3 regions of the Massilia sp. MP_M2 genome follow, and region 3 is predicted to be linked to each of the others. Evidence: predicted binding sites of a transcription regulator. Region 3 holds the regulator's gene; each other region holds the start of a gene.
The links. Region 3 encodes LexA, which represses DNA repair genes until DNA is damaged. Its sites were predicted from a motif close to ACTGTATNNNNATACAGT; they were not measured.
Positions count from the first base shown of each region.

Region 1 (3,276 bases), on a different contig from region 3:
TGACGGCTGCTCGCGGTCGGGCTGGGCTTTTTCGGCCGCGATCGGGATCGTCGTGCCACGGCGCTGGCCCACTTCGGCGACCTGGCCGATGCGGCGCGCGCCCAGGCCGGCCTGGCTGACCATCGACGGCACCAGCGCGCCCTCGGGCAGGTTCTTCCAGAAACGCGACGGGATATGGCTTTGCATGACTTTCGTGTTCAGGCGCGCCGGGTTGAAGATGCTGCGGTAATAGGTCAGCCACAGCGCCTCGCCGTCGTCTTCGAGGTCGGCCGGGCCGGACATCAACGGCCCGGCATCGTGCAGCGTGGCGCCATCCCACAGCACGCTCGCCTCCGGGGTGGCGATCATCCAGGTCATCCTGCCCATGCGGGCGACGAAATGTTCGGCCACCTGCGCCAGCACGTCGTGCGCCGGTTCGAACCAGGCCACGAACTGCGGCGGCCCGGCCTCGATTGGCCGTTCGCGAAAGCGGATATAGGCGTGCATGTCATGCACCTCGCGCCGCACTGACTTGACCATCGACGCCAACCGCGCGCCATCGGGATCGGCGGGCGACTGCACGTCGTACTCGCCCTGCTGCCAGCGCCAGACCACGCGGTACAGGAAGGCCCAGCGGTCGTGGTCGCGGTAGCAGGCGGCCGTTTGCAGCATCTCCATCAGCGAGCGCGGCACTTGCGGCCTGGGCGTGGCTTGTGCCACCCGTTCGACAGGCGGCGCAGCGAGCAGGTCGCCGCTCGGCCGCACCGTCTCCAAGGCCGATGCCGACGATGCCGACACTGCCGGCGCGCTCGAGAACAGGTCGGCGCCCGGCGCCCCCCACGTCACTGCCTCGGGCGGCACGCCGGCGCGCAGCAGGGCCCTCGCCGTGGCGCGCCACTCGACGAACGAGGCCACCAGCAGCGGCTGCCCCGCGCGGACCGCGGCGACAGCCTCGCTGGCGACGGCGGCCGCGCTGGCTGCGGGGGTCATGCTGCCTGCAGTTCCGGCCACAGGTTCATCTGCTGCGGCGCGTCGGCCATGTGCTTGCGCAGCAGGTCGGAGCTGGTCGCGCCCTGCGTCGGCCTGTAGTCGGCAGTGACGACAAACGGCGCCAGTTTTTTCATACTGCAGCGCAGGCGCGATAGATCTTCCCAGCGGATGCGGCGGATGCGGCGCAGGTCGGCGATGCGCTTGGCGTTGCGCAGGCCAATGCCGGGAATGCGCGCAATCAGCGTCGCGTCGACGCGGTTCAGGTCCATCGGAAACTGGTCGCGGTTCGACAGCGCCCAGGCCAGCTTGGGATCGATGTCCAGCGCCAGGTTGCCCGTCTGCGGCATGATCTCGCCGGCCGTGAAGCCGTAACTGCGCAGCAGAAAATCGGCCTGGTACAGGCGGTGCTCGCGCAGCAGCGGCGGTGGCGCGAGTGGCACGCTCTTGGGGCTTTGCGGGATGGGACTGAATGCGGAGTAGTACACGCGCTTGAGTTTATAGCTGCCGTACAGCGTCTCGGCGGTGTTGAGGATCGTGTGGTCGTCGCTGGCGTCGGCCCCGACGATCATCTGCGTGCTCTGGCCGGCTGGCGCGAATGCAGGCGCCCTTGGCTCTTCGGCTTTTTCATCGAGCTTGCGGCGGATGGCGCCCATCGCCAGCTTGATCGTGTGCACGCTCTTTTCGGGCGCGAGCCTGGTCACGCTGTCGTGCGTCGGCAGTTCGATATTGACCGACAGGCGATCGGCCCAGCGCCCCGCCTCGGTAATGAGCAGCGGGTCGGCATCGGGAATCGTCTTGAGGTGGATGTAGCCGCGGAAGTTGTGCACCTCGCGCAGGGTGCGCGCCACGGCCACCAGCTGCTCCATCGTGTAGTCGGCCGACTGGATGATGCCTGAACTGAGGAACAGGCCGTCGATGTAGTTGCGCAGGTAAAAATCCTGCGTCAGCTTGACCACTTCGTCGACCGCGAAGCGGGCGCGCGGCACGTTCGACGTGCGCCGGTTGATGCAGTACTGGCAGTCGTAGATGCAGAAGTTGGTGAGCAGGATCTTGAGCAGCGAGACGCAGCGGCCGTCGGGCGTGTAGCTGTGGCAGATGCCCATGCCGGTGGTGTCGCCCAGGCCGTCCTTGCCCTCGGAGCCACGCTTAGGCGCACCGCTGCTGGCGCAGGATGCGTCGTACTTGGCCGCGTCGGCCAGGATTTCGAGCTTGTCGTTGAGTTCCATCGGACGCCCGTGGCTGTATGGGCATACAGTATAGCGTGGTGCGTTATTACAGAGGGTGCGGCGGCGCACCCGTGCGCGGGTGGCGCCGGGTCAAAGACGGGACGTCGATCAGCGCCTGCCACCTGCGCGGTCAGGGTTCTATGCGTGCAGCAAGCGCTCGGCCAGCGACAACTGCTGCGCATCCATCCGGCGCGCGGTGCGGGCCAGGTAGTCACGGGCCGGCCCGATCCCGGCGCCACCCGCCCGATGCAGCCATGCATAGGCTTCGACCAGATCACGCTGCGCGCCCTGCCCCGCCGCATACATCACGCCCAGATTGAACTGGGCCCGCGCGTGGCCCTGACGCGCCGCGCGCAGGTACCAGAAATGGGCCGCTTCGTAATCGCGTTCGGCGCCCTTGGCACAGTCGTAGCGCAGTCCCAGTTCGAACTGCGCCAGCGCGTGCTGCTGGTCGGCCGCCTTGTGCAGCCAGTCGGTGGCGTCCGCCGGGTCGCCCAGGTCGAGCCGGTCGAGCAGCGTGGCCACCATGTACTGCGCCGCCGCATACCCCTGCGCCGCGGCGCGCCGGTACCAGGCCAGTGCCTGCACGCTGTCCTGCGCCGCGCCGACGCCGTTTTCGTGGCGCAGGCCCAGGTCGAACTGCGCGCGCAGGTGGCCCTGCTCGGCGGCCTTGCGGTACCAGCCCGTGGCCTCGACCGCGTCCTGCTCGACGCCGTTGCCGCTGTCGAGCAACTGCCCGAGGTGGTACTGCGCCACCGGCAAGCCCTGCTCGGCCGCGCGTCGGTACCAGATGGCCGCCTGCGCCGCATCCTGCACCACGCCCTGCCCGTGCTCATGGCGCATGCCCAGACTGTCCTGCGCGCCTGCGTGGCCCCCCTGCGCGGCGCGCCGGTACCAGGTGGCGGCCAGCGCATCGTCCTGCGGCACGCCATGGCCGGTGTCGTACATCAGCGCCAGGTTGAACTGCGAGCTGGCATGCCCCTGGATACCGGCGCGGCCGTACCACAGCATGGCCTGCTCGCCGTCCGCTTCCACGTCCTGGCCCTTGTCGTAGCGCAGGCCCAGATTGAACTGGGCCTGC
Region 1 covers NZ_JBCHJF010000004.1:361,646-364,921, forward strand. Annotated here, with positions in the region: gene RCH14_RS11935 (UdgX family uracil-DNA binding protein) at 1-969, opposite strand, end outside; gene RCH14_RS11940 (putative DNA modification/repair radical SAM protein) at 966-2,195, opposite strand; gene RCH14_RS11945 (tetratricopeptide repeat protein) at 2,334-3,276, opposite strand, start outside.
Region 1: a site for LexA is predicted at 2,208-2,225, ahead of RCH14_RS11940 (putative DNA modification/repair radical SAM protein). Genes of this name have one in related genera too.

Region 2 (3,276 bases), on a different contig from region 3:
TGCAGCGAGCGCAGACGCGATTGCGCCTGGCGGATCACGAGTTCGGCCAGCTTCTTGCCGTATTCGACGTGCTGGTTCAGCCACAGTTCGAGCGGCGGCCTGGTGAAGGTGGAGACCAGCTTGAGCGCATCGCGCGAATTCAGACGCTCTTTGGTCTGACCCTGGAACTGCGGGTCCAGTACCTTGGCCGACAGCACGAACGAGACGCGTGCGAACACGTCCTCGGGCAGCAGCTTGACGCCTTTCGGCAGCAGGCCATGCAGCTCGACGAAATTCTTTACGGCGCCATACAGGCCGTCGCGCAGACCGGCTTCGTGGGTGCCGCCGCTGACCGTGGGGATCAGGTTGACGTAGGATTCGCGCACCACGCCGCCTTCTTCGGTCCAGGCCACGACCCAGGCCGCGCCTTCGCCTTCAGCGAAACTGTCGTCGCCGGCAGACGCGTACTGCGCGCCTTCGAACAGCGGGATCAGGGTCTCGCCGCTGGAGCTTTGCGCCAGCGCCTCGGTCAGGTAGCCGCGCAGGCCCTCGTCGTAGCGCCAGGTCTGCACTTCGCCCTTGGCGTTGGTGAGCGTGACCGTCACGCCCGGCAGCAGCACGGCTTTCGAGCGCAGCAGGCGTTGCAGGTCGCCCATCGGGATGGTCGGCGAATCGAAGTACTTGCCGTCCGGCCAGGCCGTCACGCGCGTGCCGTTCTTCTTGCCGCCGCGCTCGAACGGCGCGGAGGTGAGGGGTTCGATCACGTCGCCCGCGGCGAACACCAGCTTGTGCTGGCCGTTGCCTTGATCGTCCTTGCGCCAGACCTCGATCTCGAGGCGCTTGGACAGCGCATTGGTCACCGAGACGCCAACGCCGTGCAGGCCGCCCGAGAACGCGTAGGCGCCGCCCGAGCCCTTGTCGAACTTGCCGCCCGCGTGCAGGCGCGTGAACACGATTTCGACCGTGGACACGCCTTCTTCGGGGTGGATGCCGACCGGGATGCCGCGGCCATCGTCCTCGACCGTGATCGAGCCGTCCGGGTTCATCGTGACGCCGATGTTTTTGCAATAGCCACCCAGCGCCTCATCGGAGGCGTTGTCGATCACTTCCTGGATGATGTGGAGCGGATTTTCCGTGCGGGTGTACATGCCCGGACGCTGTTTCACAGGTTCGAGTCCCTTGAGGACGCGGATGGATGATTCGCTGTAGTCTGGAGCGGGTTTCTTGGAGGCCATCTTGAAGAGTATTTGTAGAATGCGATGGCATTCTATCTTGTCGAGCGGAAAAGGAAATGCTTTTTAACTGTATAAATATACAGTATTTTGCGCTTATGTCGTGCTTTTCACCTTGCACCTTTGTGCTAGATTGGGCTGTAAACACATAATCGATGCCACAAGGTGGTGCCCCATGCAGCGATCTCATTGTCTGTTCACCGTACGACCGGTGGGCTTCGATCCGGTTGAAACCGCCCGGCTGGCGGCGCTGCTCGAAGGCGCGCCGGGTGCGGGGCCGTTGTATTCTTGCCTGCATGCCGATAGTTTGCAAGAGCCGGATCTGCTCATTGCCAATGGCGACAGCCCGCTTGCGCTGGCGCAGCTGGCGAGGCGGCCACCTGATGCGCTGCAGCCGGCGCTCGTCGTCGGTGGCACTACCACCACCCTTTGGCCAACCGTAACCCGCCCGCTCGAACAACGGGCGCTGCATGCGCAGCTGGCCGAACTGCTCGACACCCGCGTGCATGCACTGGTGCAGCAGGGCGCCCGTGCGCGCCGCGTGCTGGCCGAACGCCGCCGCCGTTCGCGTCTGGGGCCGGATCTTGAAACGCCCGCATTCTACACGCGACTGCGCCGTGGCCCCGTCGATGGCCCGGTATTGATCGTCGATCAGGCGTGCGCCCTGCGCAATCGGGTGGCGCAGGTGCTCGGGCCGCGCCGGATCGGGGTCGAGTGGACCGACAGCCAGGCCACCGCTGTGCGCCTGTGCAACGAGACGCCGGTTGCGCTGGTGCTGATCAATACGGCGGCCCCTGGCATCGAACCGTATGCGCTGTGCTCGTCGATCAAGGCGCAGGCCGGCGCCGGGCGCACGCCCGTGGTGTTTCTGGTCGAGCCATCGTTCCATTACGACAGCGCCCGCGCCCGGCTGGCTGGCGCGCGCGGCCTGCTCGAGACGCCCGTGGCCGGGCGCCACCTGATGCTCACCTTCCAGAAGCTGCTCGACGTGCCGGTCTGAGCGGGTGGCGACCTTTTGTAACAACTTTGAATCGTGCGCGGCATTGCCGAAGTTATATTAATGACATGGCCGAAGAAGAACCCATCAAGCGCAATCCAGACGACCCGTCGCCAGAGGCGGATATCGATGAACGTCGCGAGACGCGCGTGCGCGTGCCCGACCGGCGCGCCAGCGGCGGCCAGCACGCACGCGGGCCGGCCCGCTATCTGCGCGATGGCGACAACCCGGTGGCCCTGGCTGGCCGGGTCATCACGTCGCGTTTTCGCTCGCTGCGTGAACGTTTCAGTCGCGACATCATGCAGCGCACGCTGCACATCGGTGTCTCGGCCCGCATCTTTCATCCAGAAGCCGGGGCCAAGGGACTGTTGAGCAAGAACCTGCAGTATCTCGAGGAATCCATCGCGCAGTGGGTGATGTCGCGCGACGTGCTGGTGTTCATGATCCCGACGGTCAATACCAACGGCTTGCTCCACCCCAGCAATATCACGCTGCGCCACTATGCACGCCACCTGGATGGCCTGGTGCTGCAGGGCGGGGCCGACGTCGCGCCGCAAACGTATTCCGAAACGCCCACGCGCCCAGAATGGAGCGGTGATCGCGCGCGTGACGTGTACGAGCTCGAACTGCTGCACGAATTCGTCGATGCCGGCAAACCGGTGCTGGGCGTGTGTCGCGGCTGCCAGTTGATCAACGTGGCCTTCGGCGGCACGCTGCACCAGGACGTCGCCACCGACCGCCCCGATGCGCTGGCGCACGTGCACGACCTGTACGACGCGCACCGCCATGCAATCGTGTTCCCCAAGGGCTCGTCGCTCGGGCGCATGTTCCCCAATATCCAGCAGGCGATCGTCAACTCGATCCACCACCAGGCCGTCAAGGATCTGGGGCGCGATATCCGCATCGAAGCCATGTCCGAGCCGGACGGCATCATCGAGGCGATCCGCTATCAGCGTGCCAACTTCGTCATGGGCTTGCAGTGGCACCCCGAGTTCCACCGCGCGGGCGGCGTCGAGCTGCTCGACTGCACACCGGTGCTGGATGAATTTTTGCGTGCGGCGCGCGAGA
Region 2 covers NZ_JBCHJF010000004.1:104,314-107,589, reverse strand. Annotated here, with positions in the region: gene RCH14_RS10795 (DNA topoisomerase IV subunit B) at 1-1,214, opposite strand, end outside; gene RCH14_RS10790 (response regulator) at 1,387-2,211, shown strand; gene RCH14_RS10785 (type 1 glutamine amidotransferase) at 2,277-3,276, shown strand, end outside.
Region 2: a site for LexA is predicted at 1,281-1,298, ahead of RCH14_RS10795 (DNA topoisomerase IV subunit B). Genes of this name have one in related genera too.

Region 3 (3,276 bases):
GCTGACCAAGTCCATCGGTGGTCACGGCATCGCGCTCGGCGGCGCGCTGACTGATACCGGGCTGTTTGACTGGAGCACCTTCCCCAACATCGCACCGAACTTTCGCAAGCAGCCGGCGCAGGCCCAGGGCATGGCGCAACTGCGCGCGAAAGCGCTGCGCGACTTCGGCGCCTCGCTTGGGCCGGAAGCGGCGCATCACATCGCCGTCGGCGCCGAGACACTGGCGCTGCGCATGACGCGTACCTGCGCCAATGCACTGGCGCTGGCCACGATGCTCGAGGCTGACGAGCGCGTGGCGAAGGTCCACTATCCGGGCCTGGCCTCGCACCCACAGCATGGTATTGTCACGTCGCTGTTTCGCGCCGGTGGTTCGCTGCTCAGCTTCGAGCTGCACGAGGCCATCGATCCGTTCGATTACCTCAATCGCCTGCAGCTGGCGATTCCGGCGTCGAACCTGGGCGACAACCGTACGCTGGTCATTCCGGTGGCGCACACGATCTTCTTCGAGATGGGCGCCGAGCGCCGCGCCAGCATGGGCATTGCCGAGTCGCTGATCCGTGTGTCGGTGGGCATCGAGGACACCGATGACCTGGTTGAAGACTTCCGCCAGGCGCTGGACGCGTAAGTACGGCGTACCGCCCGGCGTTACCGCGCGGCGTATCGCGCGGCGTTACCGCGCGGCGTTACCGCGTGGCGTTACCGCGTGGCGTTACCGCGTGGCGTTACCGCGTGGCGTAAAGCCATGCAAAGAAGGCCGGCGCGATGCCGGCCTTGTCATTTTTACGGTTGAGTTTGGCTGTAAAAGGGGGCTATGATGCGCCATCGTCAGCTTGTCATTTTCTTCGGATGCCCATGAAACGTTTCCTGCTCTGCCTGTCCCTGTACCTGCCCCTGAGCATCGCCAGCACTGCCTATGCGGGCGAGCTGGAAGACGCCAATGCGCTGTTCGAAAAGAAGGATTACGCGGGCGCGCTCAAGCTCTACACCAAGCTGGCCAATGCCGGCAATCCACAAGCGCAGCAGCAGCTGGGCCAGATGTACTGGTATGGCGAAGCGGGCGCCGTCGACGAGGCGGCGGCCAAGGCATTGTTCGAAAAGTCGGCGGCCAAGGGCAACAAGGTCGCGGCCGAATCGCTGGTCGTGATGGAACAGCGCGTGACCAAGCGCGCCGAGATCGATTACTGGATCAAGGGCTACGATGGCGCCGAGCTGCAGTCGGGCGAATACCGTTGCCCGTCGCCGCGCATTCCAGCCGTGTCGAAAGTCAACGACGAGATCGATCGCGTCAACAAGCTGGTGACGGGCTGGCAGGATTGCTATAACAAGATGGTAACGAACCTGAACGCGCAGTCGCCATTGACCAAGAAGATTCCGGCCGATATCGCCAAGCTGATGAACAAGCAGGAAACAGAGGCATCGGCAGCCTACCTGGAGCAGGTGCGGCAGAATATCGCGGAAGGCGCGAAGGTCAATTCAAAGATGATCCTGGCCGATTTTGCCGCGTGGCGCAGTGCGACCGAGGCCTTTGTCAGCCAGCACAATGCGGTCGTGAAGAAGGCGTCGAAGTAGGCAGGGCAGGACGGGCGCCGGCAGGGAGAGGCCGGCGCCTTTGCATCAGTTCCAGCTACGCATCAGACCAACAGCCAGGCCTTCGAGTGCAAACTCTTCGTCTGGCGAGACGGCAATGATGTTGAAGTCGGGGTTTTCTGGCAGCAGCTCGACCAGATCACCCGTCTTGCGATAGCGCTTGACCGTGACTTCGTCGCCCAGGCGCGCGACGACGATCTGGCCATTCTTGGCGCTGTCGATTTTCTTGACCGCCAAAAAGTCGCCATCCATGATGCCGGCGTCGCGCATCGACCAGCCCTTGACCTTCAGCAGAAAATCGGGCCGCGCTGCGAACATCGCGGCGTCGACGTTGTAAGTGGCTTCGACGTGCTCCTGCGCCAGGATCGGATTGCCCGCCGCGACGCGCCCGACCAGCGGCAGCGACATGAACGACGGTGGCGGCATCGGAATCGCCTCGACGCTCGCGCCGATCAGGCGAATGCCACGCGACGTGCCCGGCGAAATTTCGATGGCGCCCTTGCGCGCCAGCGCTTGCAGATGTTCTTCAGCCGCATTGGCCGAGCGGAAACCAAGTTCGGAAGCGATTTCAGCCCGGGTCGGGGGGAAACCGGTGTTCTCGATCGCTTCCTTGATCAGGTTCAGGATCTGTTCTTGCCGTGCAGTGAGCTTTAGCATAAATGTGTTACAGCAACCGGTTATGTGTGTAACCTGTATTTTTGTACAGTATTCTGCCGCGCGCAAGGGGAAACGCAAAAAATATCGCGAAAATCCCGATTCAGGGTCCAAACATGCGCCAAAACCCCGGAATTGTCGAGTCAGATCTGTCGCAAGACGGGCTGAACGTGCCTGCAATGCGTCATTGGGCTTTCCAAGCCACCGAGATCCGGGTTATAATTGCCGGCTTTCCCTTCCCACACTCGTCTTGACGCCGAGGTGGGCATTTGTTAAACGTCCTCAAGGAGTAATGCATGCGTCATTATGAAATCGTGTTTATCGTCCATCCGGACCAGAGCGAACAAGTCCCGGCGATGATCGAGCGTTACAAGACCACGGTGACCAGCCGCGGCGGTAACATCCATCGCGTTGAAGACTGGGGCCGCCGCCAGATGGCATACCAGATCCAGAAGCTGCCAAAAGCACACTACATCTGCCTGAACATCGAATGCGACAACGAGACCCTGGTCGAGCTGGAAACTGCATTCAAGTTCAATGATGCGGTTCTGCGTCACCTGACCGTCAAGCTGAAAAAAGCTGAAACCGCACCGTCGCCGATGATGAAATCGGTGCAGCGCGAAGACGCAGCCAAGAGCCACCGTGCCGAAGCCGCTGCGCCTGCAGCCGCTCCAGCCGCTGCGCCAGCGCCTGCTGCTGCTTAAGTTTTTCCCAGTTATTCGTAGTAACCAGTAATACCGGGTGCACAGCGCAAACCACCTCCAGCTCATGGCGACCATCGCCGAGCGCGACGTACTGCGTTACACCCCGGCCGGTGTGCCAATCGTTTCAGCCGTCCTGATGCACGAATCGCAGCAGGAAGAGGCCGGAGTCGAAAGGTCGGTCGCGTTCGAAGTCCCCGCGTTCGCCGCGGGCGAGATTTCGGGCAGGTTTGCCAGCGCCGAACTTGGCGCCAGCTACAGGTTCAACGGATTTCTTGCACGGAAAAATCGCAACAGCAAAGCCCTGGTGTTTCACATCATTGATTTCAGTGCC
Region 3 covers NZ_JBCHJF010000002.1:175,794-179,069, forward strand. Annotated here, with positions in the region: gene RCH14_RS05585 (cystathionine gamma-synthase family protein) at 1-625, shown strand, start outside; gene RCH14_RS05590 (sel1 repeat family protein) at 853-1,569, shown strand; gene lexA (transcriptional repressor LexA) at 1,615-2,244, opposite strand; gene rpsF (30S ribosomal protein S6) at 2,538-2,945, shown strand; gene priB (primosomal replication protein N) at 2,983-3,276, shown strand, end outside.